2 linked regions of the Prochlorococcus marinus XMU1404 genome follow. Each later gene encodes a partner of the first gene's protein in a complex. Links are inferred from orthologs where the notes say so. Each region holds a gene or a part of one and is shown in the gene's direction. Other genes may lie near its edges. The genes, in order: mfd and uvrA.

Region 1 (7,477 bases):
GAGAGAAACTATCTACAGAAGCACTTAATATTTATGATGATGGTCTTCACGAAAAGAATATTTCTTCATCACCATTTGATGGAGAGGGAACTCCTACCAAAAGACTATGTTTAATTAACAAAGGGAGACTTGAAAATTTTATACATTCTGAATCAACTGCAAGAATATTTAAAACAATCCCCACAGGCCACGCTGGACTAGGATCAAAAGTCTCAGTATCTCCTGATTGGATAGTAGTTGAGAAATCAGAGGAAAACTCAGATCTAAAAAAATCATTAGATCACTCTACTTATGAGGGAGAATTTGTTTATATTGAAGAATTAAATGCAATCCATGCAGGTGTCAGAGCAAGTCAAGGTTCATTCTCTCTTCCATTTGATGGATGGCTCTACAAAAACAGTAAAAAAATCTCAATAGAATCTGCGACTGTAGCAGGGGATATCAAATATCTTATGAAAAACATAGTAAATATTGAATCAAACCAGGAAGTAACAACAAGTGGAATTTCTCCACATGTATGGGTAGATGAATTATCAATAACTGGTGACGCGTGAGAATTATATTTTGGGGAACACCTGAATATTCAATTGCGAGCCTTGATACTTTTATTAAATCTAAGCACGAGGTAATTGGAGTAGTTAGCCAACCTGACAAGAAAAGATCTAGGGGAAATAAATTATTATCCTCACCTGTTAAAAGCTTTGCCGAGCAAGAATCTATAAAAATTTATACTCCAGCAAAAATCAGGGACAATGTACATTTTATAAATAAACTTAAATCACTATCTTGTGATTTATTTATTGTTATAGCTTACGGGAAAATATTACCCAAAGAGATATTGGAAATCCCAAAATTTGGATGTTGGAATGCACATGCTTCATTACTTCCAAGATGGCGTGGTGCAGCCCCAATCCAATGGTCCCTAATAGAAGGCGATGAATTTACTGGTGTAGGAATTATGAAAATGAATAAGGGACTAGATACTGGCGACTTATTATTGGAAGAAAAAATTAAAATTGATAATGACGATAATTTTAATACACTATCGGAAAAACTTAGTATTTTATCTGCAAAATTATTTTTAAATGCCACATCACTACTCGAAGAAAATATTTATAAAAATACTAATTATCAATTAACAAAACAAAATACTCTTGGAAGAGAAATTACTTACGCAAGAATGATTGAAAAATCAGACTTTAGAGTTGATTGGGGTAATGAGGCAATTAAAATTTCTCAAAAAATAAAAGGATTATACCCACGAGCAAATACAACTTTTAGGGGTAAGAACCTAAAAATACTTAAAATCAAAGTTTTGAGTAGTGATGAAATTAAAAATAAAAAAAACCTTTTCACGAACAATTATTCAAGACCAGGTATTATTCTTGCTGTAATAGAAAATGAAGGAATAATAATTTCAACTAAAACTGATCCTATTATTTTGTTAGAAGCAAAACTTGAAGGCAAAAACATTTCTAGCAAAAAGCAATTGATACAACAGTTAAAGCCATCAGTAGGTGAATATCTCTCAGATTAAGTTTTAGATTCTTTTTTAGAGAATCCCCAAGTGAAGGCAAAAAGAATCAAAAAATAAAAATAATAGTCTGGAAGAATAGATTCTTTAATTAACGTATTTAGTAAAAGTTTAATCCCAACTATTAAAATTGCTACGTAACCGGCTGTTTCTAATCTAGAAAATATATCCAGAAGTTTTAGAAAAATCCCCGATGTAAATCTTAAGGCTAATACTCCAATCAATGCTCCAAATATTATTAATATATATTGATCGCTGATAGCTACTGCAGTAGTGATACTGTCTATGGAAAAAGCAAAATCAGTAATTGAAAGAAGCGCTACAACCCTTAAGAACTTAAAATTATTTTTATTATTATCTGTCCCATTTTCAGCGTTTTCTATATCTGAATTTAAAAAAACATTAGAGAAGAACAAGTATATTAAATAAAAACCAGCAAAAACTCTAATAAGAATAAACTTTAGAAGAACATTAGATAAAATGATGAGAATAATTCTAAATAATAAAGATATTGTTATACCAATATTTAAGGCTCTTGACCTTAATTCTGAACTGTCGAGGGATTTAGTAAGAGAAGCTAGTGCGACAGCATTATCTGCCGATAATAATAATTCTAGAGCAATTAATATTGGTAAAAGTGTAAAAATTTCGTACCAACTGTCTACCTGATCTAGTGTGGGTATAAAAGAATTTATAGCAGCTGAATCCATTAAATATTATTCACAAACACTTTAAAATCTAATATAATGTATCGGATATTTGTAATCAAGATTGATAACTATAAATGAGTTTAAATACTTTAGTTGATTATATTTCTAACTCACAAATTACTTCTGAATTAATAAAAAGAATTTCAAAAAATAATGAATTAAATATTGTTGGTTCAAGTAGATATGCTAAATCAATAATTTTAGATAGCATCGCGAAAAAAGAGGGTAAAAATATATTATTAATTTGTCCTAATGTAGAAATTGCCTACAAATGGATTGGTTATTTTGAAAGTATAAATAATAAAGCAGTTTTATATTATCCCCCAACAGAACATCTACCATACTCATCAATTAATAAATCCAAAGAGATTGAATTTAGTCAGCTTACTGTTATATCCAAATTAATTAAAAAAGAGACAAAGGAACTTAATATTGTTATATCAACAGAGAGATCACTACAACCTCATCTAATAAATAAAAACTTATTTATTGAAAACAAATTAGATTTGCAAAAAGGGGTTCAAATCGAGATTCAAGAATTAGCAAATAAACTTACTTTGCTGGGTTATACAAAGGATAATGTCACTTCAACAGAAGGATTCTGGAGTAGGAGAGGGGAAATAATAGATATTTATCCTGTAAATAATGAGTTTCCTATAAGATTAGAATTTTTTGATAATGTAATTGAGAAAATAAGAGAATATGATCCCCACACACAGAAAACATTAGAAAGTATCAATAATATTGAAATAATACAGGCTGGATTTGATTTGCTAATAAAAGATAAGTTAAATAATTTATCTAAGAACAGTATTTTTAATTCAGAAGATATAAATAAAAATAATCTTGATCGTTATTTAGGAATAATTGAAGAAGAACCTTCAAATATAATAGATTTTATAAATAGGGATACAATTCTTGTAATTGATGAATTAGAAGATTGTAAAAAATTTGCAAATAATTGGTATCTAGATTCAGAAAGTAATTTTGATAATTGTGCTTATGAATTAAATGAGAACCTTAAAAATAATGACATAAATTTAGAAGCCATACCTAACTTGCATTTAAAGTTTGACGAAATACTAAATTCACTAGGAAATTTTAATTTAATAAAATTTTATGAATTTGAATCTAAAGTCAATATTGATAATAGGTTTTTGTTAAACGATAAAAGATTAAATTCATACTCTAAAAATATAGGAAAATTATCCAATGATATAAATAAAAATATAAAAAACAATGAAAAAGTTTGGATATTATCGGCACAGCCATTGAGAACTAGAACTTTACTTTTTGAGCACGAATGTAATACAAATTTTTTAAATAATCCCAATGATATTGATGAAGCATTTAAATCAATCAATAATTCAACTCCCTTAATTTTAAAAAATAAGAACAATTATGAAATCGAGGGTTTTTATCTTCCGATATGGAAAGTTGTCCTCATAACAGATAAAGAATTATTTTCACAACAATCTCTTTTTAATAATGTATTCATAAGAAGAAAAAAAAGAAGTGTCAATTCAAATATAAATGTGAATAAGATTAGTCCCGGTGATTTTATAGTTCATAAAAATCATGGGATAGGAAAATTTATAAAAATAGAAAAAATAAATATAACTGGAGATTCAAGAGATTATTTAGTTATTCAGTATCAAGATGGGAAAATAAGTGTTGCCGCTGATCAACTTGGTAGTGTTAACAGATATAGATCAAGCGGAAAAATAAAGCCAAAAATAAATAAATTAGGAGGGACAGAATGGGAAAGAATAAAAGATAAAAATAAGAAACAAATCAAAAAGGTTGCTGTAGATATATTAAAACTTTATGCAAAGAGAGAAAAATTAAAGGGGCACATATACCCAGAAGATGGTCCTTGGCAAGATGAATTAGAGGAATCATTCCCTTATCAACCGACCCCAGATCAAATTACTGCTGTAAAGGAAATAAAATCTGATATGGAAAGCGATAAGCCAATGGACAGGTTAGTTTGTGGAGATGTAGGATTTGGCAAAACAGAAGTTGCTGTTCGGGCTATTTTTAAGGCTATAACATCAGGCAAACAGGTAATATTACTAGCACCCACAACAATCCTAGCTCAGCAACATTGGAGAACAATAAATAATAGATTTTCACCTTACCCAATAAAAGTATCATTACTCAATAGATTCAAAACCATTAATGAAAGAAAGGAAATCTATGCTGGTTTGAAAAATAACAAAATTGATTTAGTTGTAGCAACGCACCAAATTTTAGGAAAAGAAATAGAAATTAAAAACTTAGGATTACTTGTTATTGATGAAGAACAAAGATTTGGAGTAAGGCAAAAGGAGAAAATTAAAAAAATCAAAACCAACTTAGACGTTTTAACTCTCTCGGCAACTCCAATTCCAAGAACTCTGTATATGAGCTTATCTGGACTAAGACAAATGAGCTTGCTAAATACTCCTCCTCCATCAAGAAGATCAATAAAAACATATTTATCTGAAATAGATATGGATGTTATAAGAACCGCAATTAATCAAGAACTTGATAGGGGAGGTCAAATATTTTATGTTCTTCCAAGGATTGCAGATATTGATCAAGCTATAGACAAATTAAAAAATATGTTTCCCAGCTTAAAATTTATTGTTGCTCATGGGCAAATGAACGAAACAGAGCTTGAAAATGCAATGATTGCTTTTAATAATGGAGAAGTTGATCTAATGATATGCACAACGATAATAGAAAGTGGACTAGACATCCCTAAAGTAAATACAATCATTATTGAAGATTCTCACAAATTTGGCCTTTCACAACTTTATCAACTTAGAGGAAGAGTTGGCAGAAGCGGTGTACAAGCACATGCTTGGTTATTTTATCCAAATATAAATAAAATTAATGATGCAGCAAAACAAAGATTGAAAGCGATAAAAGATTTTTCGGAACTAGGAAGTGGATACCAACTTGCAATGAAAGATATGGAAATAAGAGGTGTTGGAAGTTTATTAGGAGAAGAACAAAGTGGAAAGGTTAATGCTATGGGATATGACTTATACATTGAAATGCTCCAAGAGGCTATATCAGAAATAAGTGGACAAGAAATACCGGAAGTTAGCGACACACAAATTGATCTCCCAATAAATGCATTTATTCCTGCCACATGGATATTAAATAGGGAAGAAAAGCTAGATGCTTATAAATCTGCTACTGAATGTTCTAACAATAATGAATTGACTGAATTAGCTACCGACTGGGTTAATAGATATGGGACCTTGCCAAAACCTGTTGAGTCTTTAATTATGGTGATGAGATTAAAATTACTTTCTAAAAAATGTGGTTTTAAAAGAATTAAACTCAAAAAACCAAATATAGTTATCGAGACAAAATTAAAAATTTCTACTTTTAAAATTCTCAAAAATTCATTACCAAGTAGTGTCCACAATAAATTTAATTTTGATGAAGGGGAACAATTCTCAAAAATAACCATAAGGGGTTTAGGAGTTACTGAAATTCAAAATCAAATTGATCAATTAATGTTTTGGTTTGGGTTATTTGTAAAAGAAATAAATAATTTTGACAAGGATCTAATTATTAAAAAAGAATAAATTATTAAATAATTATTTAAAACCCGCAAAATAGTTTAATTTCGGTTAGGTTTATAAAAATTTATTTATTTATGGGAGAATATATAGACATAGGAATTCAAAGTTCTGTTTTACCATTATCGATTATTCTATCTTCTTTAATACTAGGATTCCTTGCAATATTCGGAGAAGAAACAGAAAATGATGATGATGACTCAGATTCAGGTAGTGGAGGTTTAATGCAACCAATCTGATATTACTTATAATTTACCTGTCTTGATCTTCTGTTGACTATTCTAAATATTCTATAACAGGATCCCAACAGCAAAATCAAACTAAATAATAAAGAGACAAAAATAAAAATCACCAAAAATATTTCAATGACATTGGACAAGATATCAATAAATAACATAAAAGATTTACTTAGATTATTTGGTAAATTCTGCAAAAGTTGATTCTTATTAGGTATTAAATAATTTATGTAAATTAAAAAAAGACTCAAAATAAACATCAAAGCAGATTCATAAAATAATCTTCTTTTGGATTTTCTTCGTAAACTTAATTTCTTTTTAAAAATATATTTGTCAGACTTTATTTTTAAATTTGGGATGTTTAAATCTGCCATACATCAAAGCCCAAAGAAAAAACTAATAATTATTCTTAAAAGAAAATTATCCTATACTATCGTGTTTGTTAGTGAGATGCTATATCTACTTATTTTGTATTTATTAGTTCATTTTTTTCTTTATCATCAACAGGATCATAAAAATAAATAAAAGCAGAGGAGAATAGAATTAAACAAAATATTGACATTAGAGGTGGCAGGAAGAAATTTAAAAATTTAAATTTGCTATCCAAACCAAATTTTACTTTTTTAGGAAAATTATTAAAAACAAAAGATTTTTTTAATCTAACTTTTGATGATTCATTTAACTGATCAAAACAATTTATGATGTCAGACAAAAGTGGATTGCCAATCTTTAAAATTAGTGGTTTAACATCTGGCTTAGAACTCTTGAGAACAATATTATGTAAATTGAGATTGTCAGCTTTTATATCAATTAATTTAGATTCGTATAATGGGTTTTCGTTATTTATCAGAAGATTTGAATAGATATAAAAAGCATCCATAATTAACCCTAAATGTTCAACCTTTCCTTCAATAAGCGGTTTATCAATAATGGTTAATTTCCATTGAGAAATTATTGATATTTGATCTTTATTTTCGTTATTTGATAAATCTGGCAATCCTTCTATTTCGAGACTAACTAAAGATTGATGAAATAAAATTTTATTCTGCATCATATTAACAATGGAACAACAAAGTCCTTAACTTTTGATATCCTCGATCAGAAATACAAAGGGATAAGGTAAGCAATGACTTTATAAGAATCTCATCATTCCCAGTTCGATTTAAAAGCTTTTTAACTCTCATACTATTCGTATTAAACCTCTCATTAATTAACTCTACAAATCTATTATTAAAATCATTCCAGATTATTGAATTCATTTCAGGGTCTTCTATTGATTGAAGTATCTCTCTAATGTATGGATATAAGTATCTAGACATTTCAACAGTTATTTGAATTAAGCCATCAAATTCCTTAGATTTTATATTGTTAGTCATATGTGATTTTCTCAATGGATTATTATTCCTCAGTTTCCAA
Region 2 (6,819 bases), on another replicon or contig:
TACGACTGCTTGTATTAAGCCAGACCTAGAGTCTCTTGAAACTTCACTCATCATTCCAAAATCTAGGTAACATAATCTGCCATCTTTTAAAGCTAATAAGTTCCCAGGATGTGGGTCAGCATGAAAAAAACCATGTTCTAAAAGTTGTTCTAAACTGCATTGGACCCCAATATTAATCATTTTATCGGGATCGATTCCTAATTTTTTTACATCTTCTAAATTGGTTAATTTCGTTCCATCTATCCATTCCATTGTTAACACTCTTCTTGATGATATTTCCTTGTAAATTTTTGGAACAGCGATCATTTGGTTATGTTTATGCATATTTCTAAATTTTTCAGCATTACATGCTTCATTTAAATAATCCATTTCTTCAAATACTCTTTTACCCAATTCATCAATTAAAGCTACGAGATCACTTCTTATTAATCCAATATTATTTTTTAGCCAATAAGCAATATTTCTTACTATGTAAAGATCTAGAGTTATTTGTTCTCTTAAACCTGGTCGTTGGACTTTAACTGCAACAACTTCCTTATTCTTCAGTTTGGCTTTGTGTACTTGTCCTAACGATGCAGCAGAAATTGGCTCTTTATCAATTTCCAAGAAAAATTCATCTATTGAAGAGCCTAAATCTTCCTCTATTAATTCCATAGCTTTATCTCCTTCAAAACCTGGTAGTTGATCTTGCAGTTCAGATAATTCTTCAAGAAGAATCACTGGAATAATATCTGGTCGTGTTGATAAAGCTTGACCTGCTTTAACAAATGCTGGCCCAAGTTCAACTAATAAATTTGTTAATTCTTTTGCTCTAAACCTTGCTATCTCTTCATTTGTCAATCTACCAGTTAATTTATCCCACCCAACAGAAAATAAATAGGCAAAAATAGGTATTAGTGTTTGCCAAAGTCTTTTTAAAAGTCTTTTTGGGTTTTTTTTGTAAATTTTGGATATTGTTTCTGGATCATAATCCAGCAGTCCAGATACTTCAATAAAATCAGTAAAATCCTCTTTCATAACTTTATATATTTAAAACCTTTATTTTTTTAAAAAAGAAGTTAATTTTTTTATAAGGAAGATTTATCATGTTAATACAATTAAAGATAGAGAATATTGCCTTAATAGAGATTATAGAAATTAATTTTGAAAAAGGTTTGAACATCATTACTGGGGATTCTGGTTCAGGAAAATCACTGATTTTAGATTCCTTAAATGTTTTATTTGGTGGAACTAATATACCTTTAAAGCACTTAATACGTCCAGGAAAAGATCATTGTTCCATTGAGGCAAAATTTTCTTCTACTTTAGAAATTAAAAACTGGTTAATTAGTAATGGTTTTGAATGCAGTTCTTCAGTATTAAATATCAGAAGAAAATCTTATAAAAAAAATAATAAAGTTTTATCTAAATATAGCCTAAACAATTTATCAATTAATAAAAAATTATTAGAAGAACTTGGTCGGTTATTAATTGATTTTGCTGGTCAATCAGATACTTTTGTATTTGATTCTCAAGACAAGAGAAGATTAATTATTGATGATTTATGTTCGCAAGAATCGAGAGATAATGTTGCAAAGATTAAAAAATTGTGGTTGGAATGTGAGGTTTTAAAAAGATTAATGAATGAAAAAATAGAATCCTCTCAGAAGCAAGAAGAAACTAACTTAGTAATAAAACAAATGTTGAAGAGTTTAGAGGAAGCAAATCTAGATTCCAGTAAGGAAATCATAGAATTAGAGCAAATAGAAAAAAAACTTGTAAATAATCTCGAAATAAATAATTCAATTCAATCATCTTTAGAAAATTTAAATAATTTCAGTCATGATCAACCATCAGTTTCGTTTTTGATAAATCAATCGATAAAAAATTTAAATAGAACAGCAGATTTTGACTTAAAAATTCAAAATTTTAGAGAAAAGTTATTACATATTCAAACTTATGTTGAAGATCTGATTTTCGACTTAAACTCATATATACAAGGCATAGATAATAATGAATATAATCTTTCAGAAATACAAAAAAGATTATTTTTCTTAAAAAACTTGGAGAGAACTTTTTCATTGGATCTACCTCAATTAATTGAAAAGCGAGATAAATTAAGGACATATTTTATAAAAAATGATCAAGACAATGACATTCGTGATTTGGAAAATAAAATCAAAAATTTACAAAGTAATTTAAATTCCTTATTTTCTTCTCAATCTACTGAAAGAAAAAAAATTGCTAAAGAGTTACAAGATTCAGTAATCTCGATCTTAAGAAATCTAGGATTAGAAAATGCAAATTTTTCTATTCAATTTTCAGAATGTAAACCTTCTAGCGATGGAATTGATAATATAAATTTCTTGTTTTCTGCTAATCCTGATCAGAAGTTAGCTCCATTGTCAGATGTTATTTCTGGAGGTGAGATGTCAAGATTCTTATTAGCTATAAAATCTAGTATTTCAAAAAAACCAAATACATTCTTTTTAGATGAAATTGATAATGGTCTAAGTGGTAAATCTTTATTTTCTTTGGTTGAGCTAATAAAAAATATTTCAAAAGATCAACAGATTTTATGTATTACACATCAGCCTTTCTTAGCTGCTCGAGGATTGGCACATTTTAAAGTTATTAAAAACGTAATTAATGGAATAACTTATACCTCAATATTAAAACTAACCACAAAAAAACAAAGAAAAAATGAATTAATGGAACTCATTGGTGGAGGTTCTTCTGAACTAAATGATTATGCATCTAGACTTCTCGATCAAACTGCAGCATAAAATAGAAATAATTCTACTATAATAGTCTTTTTAAATCATAGATAGATTTAAACATGGTTAATAAAATAGATAATACTTTTGAAAGAGATAACTCAATTAACATTAGGGGAGCACGTCAGCATAATTTAAAAAATATTGACCTTTCACTACCTAGGAACAAATTTATAGTTTTTACAGGTGTGAGTGGAAGCGGAAAAAGTTCTTTGGCTTTTGATACAATTTTTGCTGAAGGTCAGAGAAGATATGTTGAGAGTCTTTCAGCATATGCAAGACAATTTTTAGGTCAAGTAGATAAACCAGATGTGGATAATATTGAGGGCTTATCACCCGCTATTTCAATTGATCAAAAATCCACAAGTCATAATCCTCGATCAACAGTTGGAACAGTAACAGAAATTCAAGATTATTTAAGGCTGTTGTTTGGTCGTGCTGGCGAGCCACATTGTCATCACTGTGGGATTCCAATAGCTCCTCAAACAATTGATGAAATGGTTGATAATATTCTTTTATTGCCAGAAGGAACAAGGTACCAATTACTGGCTCCTGTTGTAAGAGGGAAGAAAGGAACGCATACAAAATTAATAAGTGGACTTGCTGCGGAGGGCTTCGCTAGGGTAAGAATTAACGGCGAGGTAAGAGAACTTGCTGACAGTATTGAATTAGATAAAAATCAAATTCATAATATTGAAGTAGTAGTTGATAGATTAATTGCAAGAGAAGGAATACAGGAAAGATTAAATGATTCTCTACAAACTTGCCTTAAACGAGGCGATGGTTTAGCAATTGTAGAAGTTGTTCCAAAAAAAGGAGAAAACTTACCTCCTAACTTAGTTAGAGAAAAACTTTATTCAGAAAATTATGCATGTCCTGTACATGGCTCTATAGTAGATGAACTTTCTCCGAGATTATTTTCCTTTAATAGTCCATATGGGGCTTGTCCTGACTGTCATGGGATTGGATATTTAAAAAAATTTACTGCTGATAGAGTCATACCAGATAAAACATTACCTGTTTATGCTGCAATAGCCCCTTGGAGTGAAAAAGATAATACTTATTATTTCTCTTTACTTTATTCTGTAGGGCAAGCTTATGGTTTTGAATTAAAAACTCCTTGGAAAGATTTAAGTGATTTACAAAAGAAAGTCCTACTTTTGGGATCAGATAAACCAATATTAATTCAAGCTGATAGCCGCTTCAAAACTTCTAGTGGTTTTGAAAGACCTTTTGAGGGAATTTTACCAATATTAGAAAGGCAACTTAATGAATCCAATGGAGAATTAGTTAAACAAAAATTAGAAAAGTACCTAGAATTAGTACCTTGTAAGACATGTTCTGGACAAAGATTAAGACCTGAAGCTTTGGCTGTTAAACTTGGTCCATATAATATTACTGACTTAACTTCTATAAGCGTTTCGGAAACCCTATTTCACATCGAGCGAATCATGGGATTAGCTAAGACAAAGAAGGAAAATATATCTCTATCAGAAAAACAAAAGCAGATAGGTGAATTGGTTTTAAAAGAGATTCGTTTACGTTTGAAGTTTTTAATTAACGTTGGCCTAGATTATTTAACTTTAGATAGACCAGCCATGACTTTGTCTGGCGGAGAAGCTCAGCGCATTAGATTAGCTACGCAAATTGGAGCAGGCCTTACCGGCGTTTTATATGTATTAGATGAACCAAGTATTGGTTTACATCAAAGAGATAATGACAGATTACTAGAAACATTAAAAAACTTAAGAGACCTTGGTAATACTTTAGTGGTTGTTGAACATGATGAAGATACTATGAAATCAGCAGATTATTTAGTAGATATTGGTCCAGGAGCAGGCGTTTATGGTGGCGAAATAATTGCTAAGGGATCATATCAAGATGTATTGAATTCAGAGAGGTCATTAACTGGGGCTTATCTTAGTGGTAGGAAGTCTATTCCCACTCCAAAAGAACGAAGATCATCTTTTAAAAAAAGTTTAATTTTAAATAATTGTTCTAAAAATAATTTAAAAAATGTATCTGTAGAATTTCCTTTAGGAAGATTAGTTTCTGTAACAGGTGTAAGCGGTAGTGGCAAAAGTACTTTGATAAATGAATTGCTTCACCCTGCCTTATGTCATTCTTTAGGATTAAAAGTTCCTTTTCCTCAAGGTGTAAAAGAGTTAAAGGGTATAAAGGCAATTGATAAGGTTATTGTTATTGATCAATCTCCAATAGGGAGAACCCCAAGATCAAACCCTGCCACATATACAGGTGCTTTTGATCCTATAAGGCAGATATTTACTGCCACTGTTGAAGCCAAAGCAAGGGGTTATCAGGCTGGCCAATTTAGTTTTAATGTTAAAGGAGGAAGATGTGAGGCCTGTAAAGGCCAGGGAGTTAATGTTATCGAAATGAATTTTTTACCTGATGTTTATGTTCAATGTGAAGTATGTAAAGGAGCACGGTTTAATAGAGAAACTCTTCAAGTTAAATACAAAGGATTCAACATATCTGATGTTTTAGAGATGACTGTTGAACAAGCTGCAGAAACTTTTTCTGCTATACCTCAAGCTGCTGATAGACTATCTACATTAGTAGATGTTGGCTTAGGCTATGTCAAATTAGGCCAACCTGCACCTACATTATCTGGAGGAGAAGCTCAAAGAGTTAAGTTAGCTACAGAATTATCTAAAAGGGCTACTGGAAAAACTTTATATTTGATTGATGAACCAACTACAGGATTAAGTTTTTATGATGTTCATAAATTAATGGATGTTATACAACGTTTAGTAGATAAAGGTAATTCTGTAATTGTTATCGAACACAATTTAGATGTAATCAGATGTTCTGATTGGATTATTGATTTAGGACCTGATGGAGGAGATAAAGGTGGCGAAATTATTGCAGAAGGTACTCCTGAAGATGTAGCTAAACACCCCACAAGTCATACAGCAAAATATCTTAAAAAAGTTCTCAAATAAAAAATCTTTGTTGTATTTCTTTGTATTTTTAATTATCTGAGCAAAACTAAAGTTGTCTTTAAAATCGTACTACATTAGTCTGTATCTGCTTTTTTAAAAGCTTTTACATTTTAAATTTTTTAAATCATAATGCTTTCTTAATATTTTCTCTTGAAATTCATCTTATCTCTATTAAAGGCGTTTGATCTGAGGATTTGCTGAATGAGGTTTAAATTTTTACATTTACATTTACATGGCCTTATACGCGCTAAAAATCTTGAATTAGGCAGAGATGCAGATACAGGAGGGCAAACACAATACGTTTTAGAGTTAGTTAAAAGTTTGGCTAATACTTCTGATGTTGACCAAGTGGATTTAGTCACTCGTTTAATCAATGACCCTAAAGTAGACAATGAATATTCACAAGAAGAGGAATTTGTAGAACCTGGAGTTAGAATTTTAAGATTTAAATTTGGACCTAATAAATATTTAAGAAAGGAATTGCTTTGGCCTTATTTAGATCATTTAACCGAAAGCCTTATTTCTTATTATAAAAAAAATAGAAAGCCCGATTTTATTCATGCACACTATGCAGATGCTGGATATGTAGGCGTTAAACTAAGCAAATCCTTAAAAGTACCGCTTATTTTTACTGGGCATTCTTTAGGGAGAGAGAAAAAAAGGAAATTACTTGATACTGGTTTAAAAACTAATCAAATAGAAAAACTTTATTCTATAAGTAAAAGGATTGAGGCAGAAGAAAAAGTGTTAAAGTCTGCAGATATTATTGTAACAAGCACTAAACAAGAATCAGTTTACCAATATTCTCAATATTCTTCTTTTTCACCTCACAAAGCTAAAGTAATCCCACCTGGTGTTGATCACAATAAGTTTCACCATATTCATTCAACATCAGAGACAGCTGAAATTGATAATATGATGAAACCTTTTCTTAAGGATTCTACAAAACCTCCATTTTTGACGATTTCTAGAGCTGTACGAAGAAAAAATATTCCTTCTTTGATTGAGGCATACGGAAGATCTGAGAAATTAAAAAGAAAAACTAATTTAATTTTGATTTTGGGTTGTCGAGATAGTACTTCAAAACTTGAATCTCA

Evidence for each region.
Region 2: the proteins of mfd (region 1) and uvrA are in contact, whole or in part, in a crystal structure (PDB 4DFC), measured with the Escherichia coli proteins. The link is inferred for Prochlorococcus marinus XMU1404 from one-to-one orthologs.

Annotation. Positions count from the first base shown.
Region 1 is NZ_JAAORE010000002.1:284,258-291,734, forward strand. The notes cover bases 1,968-6,031. They hold mfd (transcription-repair coupling factor), read left to right. Parts: upstream 1,968-2,318; coding sequence 2,319-5,831; downstream 5,832-6,031. Other genes in these bases: HA144_RS05230 (TerC family protein), read right to left, coding at 1,968-2,244; HA144_RS05240 (hypothetical protein), read left to right, coding at 5,903-6,031. Also shown: HA144_RS05220 (TldD/PmbA family protein), read left to right, coding at 1-554; fmt (methionyl-tRNA formyltransferase), read left to right, coding at 551-1,537; more of HA144_RS05230, read right to left, coding at 1,534-1,967; more of HA144_RS05240, read left to right, coding at 6,032-6,064; HA144_RS05245 (DUF4335 domain-containing protein), read right to left, coding at 6,525-7,115; HA144_RS05250 (DUF3038 domain-containing protein), read right to left, coding at 7,117-7,477. UniProt on the Escherichia coli protein: Couples transcription and DNA repair by recognizing RNA polymerase (RNAP) stalled at DNA lesions. Mediates ATP-dependent release of RNAP and its truncated transcript from the DNA, and recruitment of nucleotide excision repair machinery to the damaged site.
Region 2 is NZ_JAAORE010000003.1:578,395-585,213, reverse strand. What follows is about bases 2,517-5,922. They hold uvrA (excinuclease ABC subunit UvrA), read left to right. Parts: upstream 2,517-2,818; coding sequence 2,819-5,722; downstream 5,723-5,922. Other genes in these bases: HA144_RS09465 (AAA family ATPase), read left to right, coding at 2,517-2,765. Outside these bases: HA144_RS09470 (ABC1 kinase family protein), read right to left, coding at 1-1,017; more of HA144_RS09465, read left to right, coding at 1,086-2,516; HA144_RS09455 (glycosyltransferase), read left to right, coding at 5,924-6,819. UniProt on the Escherichia coli protein: The UvrABC repair system catalyzes the recognition and processing of DNA lesions. UvrA is an ATPase and a DNA-binding protein. A damage recognition complex composed of 2 UvrA and 2 UvrB subunits scans DNA for abnormalities.